DNA from 2 places in the Mesorhizobium sp. M0239 genome. Region 2 is predicted to be linked to the other one. Evidence: predicted binding sites of a transcription regulator. Region 2 holds the regulator's gene; the other holds the start of a gene.
The links. Region 2 encodes PhoB, which activates phosphate uptake and scavenging genes when phosphate is short. Its sites were predicted from a motif close to TGTCATNNANCTGTCAT; they were not measured.

Region 1: the regulator PhoB is predicted to act here: its motif matches at 3,214-3,230, upstream of phnF (phosphonate metabolism transcriptional regulator PhnF).

What each region holds. Positions count from the first base shown of each region.
Region 1 is NZ_JAMYSG010000034.1:53,086-59,781, forward strand. It holds gene NKI99_RS28305 (alpha-D-ribose 1-methylphosphonate 5-phosphate C-P-lyase PhnJ) at 1-677, opposite strand, end outside; gene NKI99_RS28310 (hypothetical protein) at 743-946, shown strand; gene NKI99_RS28315 (carbon-phosphorus lyase complex subunit) at 949-2,061, opposite strand; gene phnH (phosphonate C-P lyase system protein PhnH) at 2,063-2,674, opposite strand; gene phnG (phosphonate C-P lyase system protein PhnG) at 2,674-3,135, opposite strand; gene phnF (phosphonate metabolism transcriptional regulator PhnF) at 3,268-4,017, shown strand; gene NKI99_RS28335 (zinc-binding alcohol dehydrogenase family protein) at 4,297-5,313, opposite strand; gene NKI99_RS28340 (ABC transporter permease) at 5,380-6,345, opposite strand; gene NKI99_RS28345 (sugar ABC transporter ATP-binding protein) at 6,342-6,696, opposite strand, start outside.
Region 2 is NZ_JAMYSG010000019.1:64,725-71,420, reverse strand. It holds gene eglC (endo-1,3-1,4-beta-glycanase EglC) at 1-863, opposite strand, end outside; gene phoB (phosphate regulon transcriptional regulator PhoB) at 1,327-2,016, opposite strand; gene phoU (phosphate signaling complex protein PhoU) at 2,033-2,740, opposite strand; gene pstB (phosphate ABC transporter ATP-binding protein PstB) at 2,767-3,585, opposite strand; gene pstA (phosphate ABC transporter permease PstA) at 3,603-4,919, opposite strand; gene pstC (phosphate ABC transporter permease subunit PstC) at 4,916-6,382, opposite strand; gene NKI99_RS20585 (PstS family phosphate ABC transporter substrate-binding protein) at 6,478-6,696, opposite strand, start outside.

The DNA of each region.
Region 1 (6,696 bases), on a different contig from region 2:
TCGAGGCTGACCACTTCGGTGAAGGGTGGCACCGCATAGATGCGCTTTTCGCGCCCGGCGCCGAACAGCTGCAAGGCCGGCGAGCGGTGCATCTTGGGATTGTCGAATTTCGGCGTCGGCGACGGGTCCATCACATAGCGGCCCTCGACCTTGACCGGATAGGCATAGGTGGTGGCGATGCGGCCGTGCTTGGCGATGTCCTCGTAGAGCTTCACATGCATGAGGCCATATTCCTCCAGCGCATGCATTTTTCGCGTTTCGGTCTCGCGCGGTTCGAGGAAGCGCAGGGGCTCCGGGATCGGCACCTGGTAGACCAGCACCTGGCCCGCAGTCAGCGGATGCTCGGGGATGCGGTGGCGGGTCTGGATGATGGTGGCGCTGGCAGTATCGGTGGTCACCGCAACATTGGCGACCTTCTTGAAGAAGGCACGGATCGACACCGCGTTGGTGGTGTCGTCGGCGCCCTGATCGATGACCTTCAGCATATCGTCGGGGCCGATGATCGAAGCGGTGACCTGGACGCCGCCGGTGCCCCAGCCATAGGGCATCGGCATTTCGCGCGAGGCAAACGGCACCTGGTAGCCGGGAATGGCGATGCCCTTGAGGATCGCCCGGCGGATCATCCTTTTGGTCTGCTCGTCGAGATAGGCGAAGTTGTAGGTGGCGATGTCGGTCATGGCGATCACATCCACATTGTGCTATTGAATTGGCGTCCAGGACGCGGAAACAGGGGCGAAATCGGATGACCCAGACCGCTTGGCTGCATATCGGAATTCTGCTGCTGGCGTTCGTCGGCGTGGTCGCGTTTATCCTCCGAAGAATGGTTTTTCCCGCAGCCAGGGAAGGCGCGCATGGCGAGAGCGTTGGCATCGGCGGCGGCTACAGTGGCGGGCATGGCGACCATTCGCACGACAGCGGTGGCGGTGATGGCGGGTCGGGCGACTAGGCTCATTCCGCCGCCTCCTTCTTGTCTTCCAGCATGTCGGCATTTCCGCGGGCGTCGTATTCGGCGCGCATACGGCGCACGAGGTCGAGTTCGGCCTGGAAGTCGACATAGTGCGGCAGCTTCAGATGTTCGACGAAGCCGGTCGCCTGGACGTTGTCGGAATGCGAAATGACGAACTCCTCGTCCTGGGCCGCGGCGACGACATCCTCGCCGAGCTCCTTCGCGCGCAGCGCCCGGTCGCACAGCGCCATCGCCATCGCCTTGCGCTCGCTCTGGCCGAAGACCAGGCCGTAGCCGCGGGTGAATTGCGGCGGCGCCTTGGCCGAGCCTTTGAACTGGTTGACCATCTGGCATTCGGTGACGCGGACAGTGCCGAGCGGCACCGCGAAGGGCAGCTCGGGCACGTCGAGCTCGAGCTCGACCTCGCCCATGCGGATCTCGCCGACGAAGGGATGGTTGCGGGCATAGCCGCGCTGGGTGGAATAGCCGAGCGCCAGCAGAAACCCTTCATCGCCGCGTGACAGCGCCTGCAGGCGGATGTCGCGCGCCATCGGGAATTCGAGCGGCTCGCGGGTGATGTCGCCGGGGACGTGATCCTGCGGCATGTCGCCGTCGGGTTCGATCAGGCCTTCGCGGTCGAGGATCGCCGATACGCGCGGCATGGCTTGCGCTTCCGTCTCGCGCAGCAAGGGCTGGGCGACGTCAGCGCCGGCGGCAAGCTCGGGATCGAGCAGCCGGTGGGTGTAGTCGAAAGTGGGCCCGAGCAACTGGCCGCCGGGCAGATCCTTGTAGGTCGCCGACACACGTCGCTCGACCAGCATCCCGGCGGTGTCGATGGGCCTGGAGTAGCCGAAGCGTGGCAGCGTGGTGCGATAGGCGCGCACCAGGAAGATCGCCTCGATCATGTCGCCGCGCGCCTGGACGATGGCGAGTGCGGCCAGTTCACGATCATAGAGCGAGCCTTCGCTCATCACCCGATCGACGCCGAGCGCCAGCTGCTCGACGATCTGGTCGAGACGTAGTGCCGGCAGCGAACGGTCGCCGCGGCGGCGGTCGGCAAGCAGGCTGTGGGCGTTGGCGATTGCGGCTTCGCCACCTTTCACCGCGACATACATCTTACGCCTCCATCGTCTTGATGCGCGTCGTGCGCGGCAGGCAGGCAATGCCATCAGCGGTGGCGAGTATGATGTCGACGCCTCTGGGAAAGCGCTTGATGTTCTGTTTCCACTGCTCGACGAAATGGCGCGGCATCTGTGCCGGCGCGATCGTGGCGCTGGTTTCGATGCCGGGACCTTCAAGCAACAGCGGCGTGCCGGAGACGAGATCGCCGACTTGCAGGATCAGCGTGGTCGAACGGTCGGGATAATCCTGCGTGCCCTGCGAAAAACCATCGAGCGACATCATCTCGGCCGGGGCCGCGATGAAGGCGAAATGCGCATCGGCCGGTGTGTTGGCCACGGGCGCGCCGGTGTGGAACCCAAGCCAGGATCTGATCGCGGTGGAAGCTTGCAGGGCCGGGTCGAGCCAGAGCGGGGTGTCGTTATCGCACAGCGCCAGTGCGATGGCGCCGGCGGCCGCCGAGAGCGGCGCCGGCGGGCGGGCGAAGGCCGGCAGCGGCTGCACGCTGCCTGGCCGCGCCATTGCGTCCATGACGGCGCGGAACACCGTCTGGGCATTGAAGACCGGATCGGCGAAACCGCCCTCTATCGATTGCGCTGCAATGTCCATCAGTCTTCTCCGCGAACCATGGTGAAGAAATCCACCTTCGTTGCCGCCGTCTCGGCGCGGCGTTTTTCATGCGCTGCGGTCAGAGCCGACCGCAGGGGCGCTATCAGTCCGGTCTCGACTTCATTGCGGCGGGCAGGGTCCTGCCACAGCGCGTCGGCGATGGCCGCCAGCTTCGCCTTCTGCTTGTCGCGGCCAAGCGCATAGCAATGTCCGACCTGCCCGGAGGGCAGCCGGACGGTGGCGCGGGTGACGGTCGCCTCGCCGACGTTGAAGGGCGCGCCGCCGCCGCCGATGCGGCCGCGCACGGTGACCAGCCCGGTCTCGGGGCCGCGCAGCAGTTCTGCTTCCGAAGGCAATCCGGCTTCATTCCAGAGCCGGACGATGTCATCGCCGCTGGATTGCGCCAGTGTCGCCATGGCGGCCTTGCGCTCGGCCTGGTCGCGGGCTTCCTGTCCTCGCATCAGCAGCATTCCTCTTTGTCAATTTGTCTATTGATATAGACAACTATACAAATTATACCTATTATCTAATGCGTGTCCATGACGGGTGGATGACAGCGATATAAGACTGGGCGCTGGAAGGTTGGGGCAATGATAGTCGGGCGGCTGGCAGCGGACAGCATCGAGCGGCGCAGTGGCGTTTCGCTGTGGCGGCAGATCGCCGACAAGATCCTGCATGCGATCGCCATCGGCGATTTCACGGAGAATGCAGCGTTGCCGCCGGAGGTGGCGCTGGCAGAACGCTATGGCGTCAACCGTCACACGGTGCGCAGCGCCATATCGGCCCTTGTAAGGGAAGGCGTGCTGCGGGCCGAGCAGGGGCGCGGCACCTTCGTACTGTCGCGCAAGCGGCTGTCCTATCCGATCGGCGCGCGCACACGCTTTTCGACAGGGCTGCAAGGGCAAACGACGGAACGGCACATCGTCCTGCTCGCCTCGTCGATCGAGCCGGCCAGCCAGCGCGTTGCCGAGGGCCTTGGCCTTGCCAGGGGAGCCGATGTGATCCGGTTGGAAACGCGCGGCGAAGCCGACGGACGGCCGGTGTCGCGTGCTGCCGGCTGGTTCGAGGCCCGGCGCTTTGCCGGCATCGATGCCGCGATGGCGCAAACCGGCTCGATCACCGCATCGCTGGCGCGTTTCGGCATCGACGACTATCTCCGGCAATCGACCGTGCTGTCGGCGCGCCATGCCGATGCGGCGGACCTTGCCGACCTCGACCTGCTGCCGGGCGCCATCGTGCTGGTCACGGTTGCCGTCAACGTCACGCCGGACGGCCAGCCGATCCAGTTTTCCGAGTCGCGCTTCCCGGCCGAGCGGGTGGAGCTGAAGCTGTCGGCGCTGTAGCTAACGTCGTCATCCTTGGGCGAAGCAGGAGCGCAGCTCCGTCGCGGAGACCCAAGGATCCATGCCGCGATCTCGGGCGAAGAGCGCAGCGGCGCAGAATTCTGCACCGAAGCAACGCTCTCAGGTCACGGCATGGATCCTATGGTCTGCGCCGCGTCGCTTCGCTCCTCGCTCCGCCATAGGATGACGAAGCGATGGATGTTGCGGCTAGTCGCCAAAGCATCAGATCTACCAAGTTGGGCGCTCAACGATCTCCGAATTCGTGTCGAACAGGCGCCTCTATCCGACCTCGATCACAGCCTTGATCAGGCCGGATTTCTCGTGTGCCCAGCGGGCGAGATCGCGCGGCGTGCCGGCGAGTGTGGTGCGGTGTGTGACGAGCTTGGCCAGGGGCACGGCGCCGTTGCGGATCGAGGCGGCGACGTGATCGAAGTCGGCGCGCAGCGCGTTGCGGCTGCCGATCAGCGTCATCTCGCGCTTGTGGAATTCCGGATCGGAAAAGCTGATGTCGTCCTTGACGACGGAGACCAGCACCAGCGTTCCGCCATGCGCGACATGGGCGAAAGCCGACTGCACCGATTGGGTGTTGCCGGTGGCGTCGAAGACGACATCGAAGCCTTCGCCTGATGTCGCTCCCTTGACCAGATCGGGCACCGCGCCGCGCGACCCGTCGAGGGTCTGGAAACCAAGCTCATTTGCGGCGAAGGCGAGCCTTTCACTGCTCATGTCGAGCAGCGTCACGTCGAGCCCGGCGATGCGGGCGAAGATGGCGGTGCCGAGCCCGATCGGGCCAGCGCCGATGACCAGCGTGCGGGCGCCGGGGTCGGCGCGGGCGCGCCGCACTGCATGCGCGCCGATGGCCAGGAACTCGACTGCGGCGGCGTCGGCCAGCGAAAGGCCGTTGGCGGGATAGAGATTTTGCGCCGGCACCAGAATCCGTTCGCACATGGCGCCGTCTCGATGCACGCCCAAGACCTCGATCCTGACGCAGCAATTGGGCTTGCCGTGCCGGCAGGCGATGCACTTGCCGCAGGAAAGATAGGGGTTGATCACCACGGGCTCACCAACGGCAAGATCGACGCCGTCGCCGGCCTCGACGATCGTTCCCGACACCTCATGGCCCATGATGCGGGGATAGGCGAGGAACGGGTGCTTGCCCTCGAAAATGTGGTAGTCGGTGCCGCAGATGCCGACATGGCTGACCGCCACCAGCGCCCAGCCGGGAGGCGGTGCCTCTGGTGCGGGCCGGTCTTCAAGGACAAGATCGCCGGGCGAACGGCAGAGGACGGCTTTCATGCGCTAATCCAGTCATGAAATCGCCGGCCCGTTGGTGTGGCGGGCCGGCGGTTGATTGCGGGATCGCTACTTGCCGCGGCGGCGCAGGCCGTCGAAGTAGACGATGATGATGATCAGCGCGCCAGTGATGATGCGCTGCCAGAACGAGTTGACGTTGAGCAGGTTGGCGCCGTTGTTGATGGTGGCCAGGATGAAGGCGCCGAGCAGCGGCCCATGCACCGAGCCGACGGCGCCGAACAGCGAGGTGCCGCCGATGACCGAAGACGCGATCGCCTGCAGCTCCCAGCCCTCGGCCTGCGTCGGGTTGCCGATGCCGATGCGGGCCGCCAGCAGCACGCCGACAAAGGCGGCGCACAGGCCCGACAGCGTGTAGGCCATGTAGATGGTGCGCTGGACATTGACGCCGGACAGGCGCGAGGCCTCGGCGTTGGAGCCGACCGAAAACAGGTATCGGCCCCAGCGGCTGTGGTGCAGGAAAATATAGGCCGGAATGCCGACCAGGATCACCATCCAGAACAGGTTGGGGATGCCGATGAAGGAATTGCGCGAGAAGGCGGTGAAGGTGTCGCTGTTGATGTTGATCGAATTGCCGTTGGTCATCAAAAGGCCGATGCCGCGCAGCGAGGTCAGCGTTGCCAGCGTGATGATGAAGGGCGGCAGGCCCATCTTGACGATGCCGAAGCCGTGGAACATGCCGATGGCGACGCCGACCAGCAGCGTCACCAGAATGGCGAGCCAGATGGGGAAGCCGGCATTGATCATCATGGCCACGACCACGGTGGCGAAACCGACCACGGCGCCGACCGACAGGTCGATGCCGCCGGTGATGATGACGAAAGTCTGGCCGACCGCCATGATGGCGATCATCGAGCCCTGGCGCAAGAGATTGGCCATGTTGTTGGCGGAGGCGAAGCTCGTCGTCGCCACGGAGAGAAGGATCCAGAGCAGAACCAGCAGCGCCAAAAGCGTCAGCCCAAACAGGACATTATAGTTGCGCTTCGGTTTTTCGACGGCAATCGCCTCGGTGCTCATATTTGTCCTCCCAGCTTTTCTTGTTTCTCGGCGAGCGCCTGAGTAAGAATATCCTCGTGGCTGGCGGCGTGAAAACCGTGCGTCGCCACCAGTTTGCCGCGCCGGAACACATGCAGCGTGTCGGCGAGTTCATAGACTTCCGGCAGATAGGACGAGATCAGGATGATGCCGGCGCCCTTTGACAAAAGTGCGCCGAACAGGCGGTAGATCTCGGCCTTGGTGCCGACATCGACGCCGACCGTCGGCTCGTCGAAGATGAACAGCTTGGCGCCGTGCGCCAGCCATTTGCCGATGACGATCTTCTGCTGGTTGCCGCCCGACAGGCTGGATGCCAGCGCGCCGCGCGTCGGT
Region 2 (6,696 bases):
TGCGCGGCGGTGATGGTGAGGACGCCGTTCTCAACGCTGAACGGATGGACCGAACTCGTCGGGCCATAATTGGCGTCGATATACCACTGCAACTCACCATTGCTGCTCAACGTGCTGCCGTTCGGCGCTCCCCACCAGAAATTGGAATTCCAGGTGCCGTCCTGCCCGTCCCGAAGGCTCAGCGTGTTGAAATCGTCGGAGAAGGACAGCGTCATTGCGGACTTGTCTATCGGAAGTTCGAACTGGGTGGGCTGCAGCTTGTCGATGGTCGTATTCTTGAACACCAGGATTTCGTCGGATCCGAGGTTCAGCATCACGTTCGATTCCACTTGGACCATCTGTGAACGGACGGCATCGAACGAAGTGAAATCGTAGCCGTTAAGGCGGAGCGCATCGGTCGCACCGAAATCGAAGATAAGATCGCTTCCATTACCTTTGGAGATGGCGAAAGTATCGGCGCCATCGCCGCCGATCAGGACATCATTTCCCTTGCCGCCATCCAGCGTCTGGTGACCTGACCCGCCCTTGATGATGTTGTCCAACGCATTTCCGAACGCAAATCGGTTGGTGCCGGTAACGACGAGGTTCTCGAAATTGTCAGGGAGCTTGTAGCTCATCCATGTGTCGATCGTGTCGATCCCTGCCCCAGGATCCTCGACCACCTTGTTGTTGGTGGAATAGAGATGATAGTAGTCGTCGCCGGCGCCACCGTGGATCGTGACAGTGACGCCGGTGTCTCCCCAGAAGGAGTCGTTGCCGGAGGTGCCATGCAGTTCCGGTCCAGACCCGGTGGCCGAGAACCAATGAGTGGAAGCGCCGGTGTAGGCAAGAGGGATGCCTTTGGCGTTTAAGACCGTGCTCATCAGAAATCCTTCCTCATGGTGTCCGACCTGGTCAAAGGTCCGGCGACCGCTCCCAAAGCAACGCTGCAAGGAACGAGATCGTTCCACGGAATCGTCATTCGATCCGAGACCGCAATAATCGGAAGGCGGATAATGAATAAGGAGGTGATGGCTCAATGTAAATTGAAGCAATTTAGTAAAATCGTATATTTATGCAGAACACACGTCGTTTAACGAACGTATATCTAAGTTAACTCAAATTTATTCTTGCATGGCTTTCTGGTCGGAGTCTGCGGGCAAGATGGCGACGTACCGCCAAGAGCGGTCATCCTCATCAGGTTTCGAATGACCGCATTTGGGCCAAAGCGTCACGTGCTCGCTCCCCATCGATGAGACGAGTGCAACATTCCACTCTTCGCGGCTGTTGGCGACCACGTGCTAATCGAGTTTTCCCGGTCACGATCTATCGGGACGGAACAGCCACCTAGTCTTCCCTGATCGCGTAACCCGCCCCACGGATGGTGCGGATGACATCAGGCATGCGGCCGTTGTTGACCGCCTTGCGCAGCCGGCCGACGTGCACGTCGACAGTGCGTTCGTCGATGTAAATCGTCTCGCCCCAGACATTGTCGAGCAGCTGGCTGCGCGAGAACACGCGGCCGGGGTGGCGCATCATGAATTCGAGCAGGCGGAATTCGGTCGGCCCGAGCCGGATCTCGCTCTTCTTGCGATAGACCCGGTGCGACTCGCGATCGAGCACGATGTCGCCGACCTTTAGCACGCTGGACAGCACTTCCGGCTTGGCCCGGCGCAGCAGCGCCTTGACCCTGGCCATGAACTCCGGCGTCGAGAACGGCTTGACCAGATAGTCGTCGGCGCCGGTCGACAGGCCGCGCACGCGGTCGCTTTCCTCGCCTCGCGCGGTCAGCATGATGATCGGCAGCCGCTCGGTCTCTGGGCGCATTCGCAGGCGCCGGCAGAGTTCGATGCCGGAAACCGCCGGCACCATCCAGTCGAGCACGAGAAGGTCGGGAACGTTCTCCTGCAGCCGGATTTCGGCCTCGTCGCCGCGCGTCACCACCTCGACCTGGTAACCTTCGGATTCAAGATTGTAGCGGAGCAGCACGCCTAGCGGCTCCTCATCCTCCACCACCATGATGCGTGGTGCGATCATCGGCTGGTCACCCCTGTTATGCCGCTGGCGCGGACATTGCCGTCTCGTCCTGCTTCGGACGATTGGCTGGCAGCTGCGTGCCGGTCAAAACATAGTAGGCATTTTCGGCGATGTTGGTCACGTGGTCGCCGATCCGCTCGAGGTTCTTGGCGCAGAACAACAGGTGCGTGCACGCCGTGATGTTGCGGGGATCTTCCATCATGTAGGTCAGCAGCTCGCGGAACACCGAGGTGTATTTGACGTCGATGCGTTCGTCATTGTTTCTGAGCGTGGCAAGCGCTGCCGGGTCGGCGGCGGCGTACTCGTCGACGACCCCCTGCACCTGGATCAGCACCAGTTGCGCCATCGCGTCGATCGAATGCGAAAGGTCGTGCGGCGTGACACTCAGCCCGACAGTGCCGACGCGCTTGGCGATGTTCTTGGCAAGGTCGCCGATGCGCTCAAGGTCGCCGGCCATGCGGATCGAACCGACCACCGCACGCAGATCGTTGGCCATTGGCTGGCGCTTGGCGATCAGCGTGATGGCGCGATCGTCCAGCTCGCGCTGGCGTGCATCCATGATGGCATCATCGGAAACCACGCGCTGCGCCAGCGCATTGTCCGAATTGAGCAAAGCCCTGGTCGAGCCACTGACCATCGAGCGGGCGAGATCGCCCATGTCGCGGATCAGCTGGCTGATCTGCTCCAGATCCTCATCGAAAGATGCGACGGTATGTTCACCCATGATCTTCGTCCCTCGTATGCCTGAGCTCAGCCGAACCGGCCGGTGATGTAGTCCTGGGTGCGTTTGTCGTCGGGGGTGGTGAACATCTTGTCGGTGGCGCCCTCCTCGACCAGATAGCCTAGATGGAACATCGCGGTGCGCTGCGACACGCGCGCTGCCTGCTGCATCGAATGGGTGACGATGACGATGGTATAGTTCTGACGCAGTTCGTCGATCAGTTCCTCGACGCGAGCGGTGGCGATCGGGTCGAGCGCCGAACACGGTTCGTCCATCAGGATCACCTCGGGTGACACGGCGATGGCGCGTGCAATGCACAGACGCTGCTGCTGGCCACCGGAAAGACCCGTGCCAGGTTCTTGCAAACGGTCCTTGACCTCGTTCCAGATCGCCGCCTTCTTCAGGCTCGACTCTACGATCTGGTCCATGTCGGCCTTGCGCTTGGCCAATCCGTGGATGCGCGGACCATAGGCAACGTTCTCGTAGATCGATTTGGGGAACGGATTGGGTTTCTGGAACACCATGCCGACGCGCGCCCTGAGTTCGACGACATCGATGTTCTTGTCGTAGATGTCTTCTTCGTCGAGCGTTATCTTGCCGGTTACCCGTGCTGAATCGATGGTGTCGTTCATGCGGTTGAGGCAGCGCAGGAAGGTGGACTTGCCGCAGCCGGAGGGGCCGATCAGCGCCGTCACCTGGTTCAGGCGGACGTCGAGATCGACGTCGAACAGCGCCTGCTTCTCGCCATAGAACACGCCGACCTTGTCGCCGCGCATTTTGATTACTTCGTTCGACTTCATCTTGTCGCCCACTGCGTTTTCAAGGGACTGTTCGGTCATGATGTTCATACCAAGATGCCTTTTTTCTACCAGCGCCGCTCGAACCGACGCCGAAGCACGATCGCGGTGATGTTCATGGCCATGAGGAAGACGAGCAGGATGATGATGGCGCCGGACATACGCTCGACGAAGGCGCGTTCGGCCTCGTTCGCCCACATATAGATCTGCACCGGCAGCGCGGTGGCCGGATCGAAAGGCGTCGTCGGTGGATCGGCGACGAAGGCGACCATGCCGATCAGCAGCAGAGGCGCGGTTTCGCCGAGCGCACGCGCCAGACCGATGATGGTGCCGGTGAGGATGCCGGGCGCGGCAAGCGGCAGGATGTGCTGGAACACCATCTGCATCTTGGAGGCGCCAAGACCGAGAGCTGCCGAGCGGATCGACGGCGGCACCGCTGCAAGTGCGGCTCGCGTCGCGATGATGATCGTCGGCAGCGTCATCAGCGTCAGCACCAGGCCGCCGACGAAGGCGGCAGAGCGCGGCATGCCCAGGAAATTGATGAACACCGCGAGGCCGAGCAAGCCGAAGACGATTGACGGCACTGCGGCCAGATTGTTGATGTTGACCTCGATAAGGTCGGTAAAACGGTTCTTCTTGGCGAACTCCTCCAGATAGATGGAGGCGGCGACGCCGATCGGCAGCGCCAGGAGCAACACGATCACCATCATATAGAACGAGCCGATGATCGCCACGCCCATGCCCGAGGTTTCCGGGCGGCTGGAGGCGCCGTAGGTGAACAGGCCGCTGTTGAAGTGCTCGGCCATCGCGCCCTCGGCCTTGAGCTTGTTCATCCAGGTGATCTGCTGGTCCGAGACCTTGCGTCGCGCTTCCTCGACGCTGAGGTCGATCTGACCCTTGAAAGCCGAGTCGAGATTGGCGGCGGCGAGGATGTTGACGTCGCGCGTCGTGCCGATCACGGACGGATCGGCGGCAACGATGTCGCGCAACTGGACGCGGGCGCCTTCCGACAGGAAGCCCTTGAGCTGCTTGATCGCCGGCTTGTCGTCGGGATTGATGCCGAGCTTGGCCACCAGCGCGTTTTCGGCGAGCTTGGGATAATTCGCCTTGATCAGAACGCTCGGATCGGTTGCGCGTTTGCCGGAAGGATCGATCACCTTCTCGTCGAACGAGATCGGCAGTGATACCGTCGTCTGCCAGAAGGCGGTGTAGCCTTTCGAGACGATGGTGATCAGCATGATTGCCAGGAACGCCAGGCCTACGGAAATCGCCACGACGCCATAGATGCGGAATCGGCGCTCGGCAGCGTAACGGGCCTTCAGGCCGATGTCGCGGCGCGGATGGGCCGCCGCCCTGACCATCGTATCCATGGAAATGTCGGTCATTCGTACTGCTCCCGATATTTGCGCACGATGTAGAGCGCGACGATGTTCATCACCAACGTCAGCGCGAACAGCGTCAGGCCGAGCGCGAAGGCGACCAGCGTCTGCGGCGAATTGAACTCGAGGTCGCCGGTGAGCTGGTTGACGATCTTGACGGTGATGGTCGTCATCGCCTCGAACGGGTTGATGGTGAGGTTGGCGGCGACGCCCGCCGCCAGCACGACAATCATCGTTTCGCCGATAGCGCGCGAGGCAGTCAGCAGGACGGCGCCGACGATGCCGGGCAGTGCAGCCGGCAGGATCACCCGCTTGATCGTCTCGGAGCGGGTCGCGCCGAGGCCGAGCGACCCGTCGCGCATGGCACGCGGCACCGCGGTTATGATGTCGTCCGAAAGAGAGGACACGACCGGGATCAGCATGACGCCCATGACCAGGCCGGCGGTGAAGATGCTCTGGCCCTGGATGAAGGGCGAACCGCCGGTCAGTGCCGCGGACAGGTCGCGCAGGAATGGCCCAAGCGTGACGACGGCGAAGATGCCGTAGACGATGGTCGGTATGCCGGCCAGCAGTTCAAGCGCCGGCTTGACCACCGAGCGCACCCTGGGCGTTGCGTATTCGGCCATGTAGACAGCCGACATCAGCCCCACCGGCACCGCAACCAGCAGTGCGACGGCGGCGATGTAGAGCGTGCCCGCAAGAAGCGGGATCAGGCCGAACTGGCCCTGGCTGCCGCCCGAACCGGCAGCGGCAAAACGCGGATCCCAGACGGTGCCGAAGAAGAAACTCATCGGCGAGACGCTTTCGAAGAAGGTGATCGTCTGGAACAGCATCGAAAGCACGATGCCGATGGTGGTCAGGATGGCGATGGTGGAGGCGGCAAGCAGCCCCCACAGCATCAGCCTCTCGACATTGTTGCGTGCCCTGGCGCGCGGCTCGATCTGCCTGAGCGCATAGAAGGCGCCGGCGATCGAGGAAACGAGAATGACAATGGCGCCGAACAGGCCGAGCCGGTCCTGGACCTTGTTCGCCTCGACGGCGATCGGGATCATGTAATCCTGCGTGTCGCTCGCCAGTGCCACACCCTTGGCGGCGAGCAGCGGCTGCAACTCGGCAAAGCTGGCAGGCATTGCGGCCAGTGTGCCCGCATCGAGTTTGCGCAGGCCCCTGGCGAGGCTCTTTACCAGGCTGACGTCCAGTGCCTCACTGGCAACCTTGCTGTCGACGGTGCGCTCGGGCAAGGCAGCGTGAATGTGTCGGTCCAGATAGATGGAAGACCCGACGGTCCAGACGGCAAGCAGCAAAAGAGCAGGCAGAACGGCGAGCAGGAAGGCCCACCAGCCATGATAATGGGCGCGCGAATGCGGCTTGACCTTGCCATTGTCCTGGGCCGCGGCACGTTGCCGGCCGATGAAAAAGGCAACCATGCCGACGGCAACGACGATGGCCAGTACGAGCAAGGACGACATGGACCCACCCCAAGAGAAATTCTTACGCAGCCGCCATTGCGGCCTGCGATGAAACCGGGGCGCGGGATTGGCCCGCACCCCGGTTCGGCAGCTGATTACATCGACTTTCCGGCGGCGAAAGCGTCACGCTGGGCCTGACGCTCGGCATCCGGTGCAGCAACGAGGCCGTATTCGGCGAGCGGGCTTTCCGGGCCAACCATCTGGTCGTCAAGGAAGAACTCGACATATTCCTTGAGGCCGGGAACGACGCCCAGATGCGCCTTCTTGACGTAGAAGAACAGCGGGCGCGAGACGGGATACTTGCCGCTGGCGAT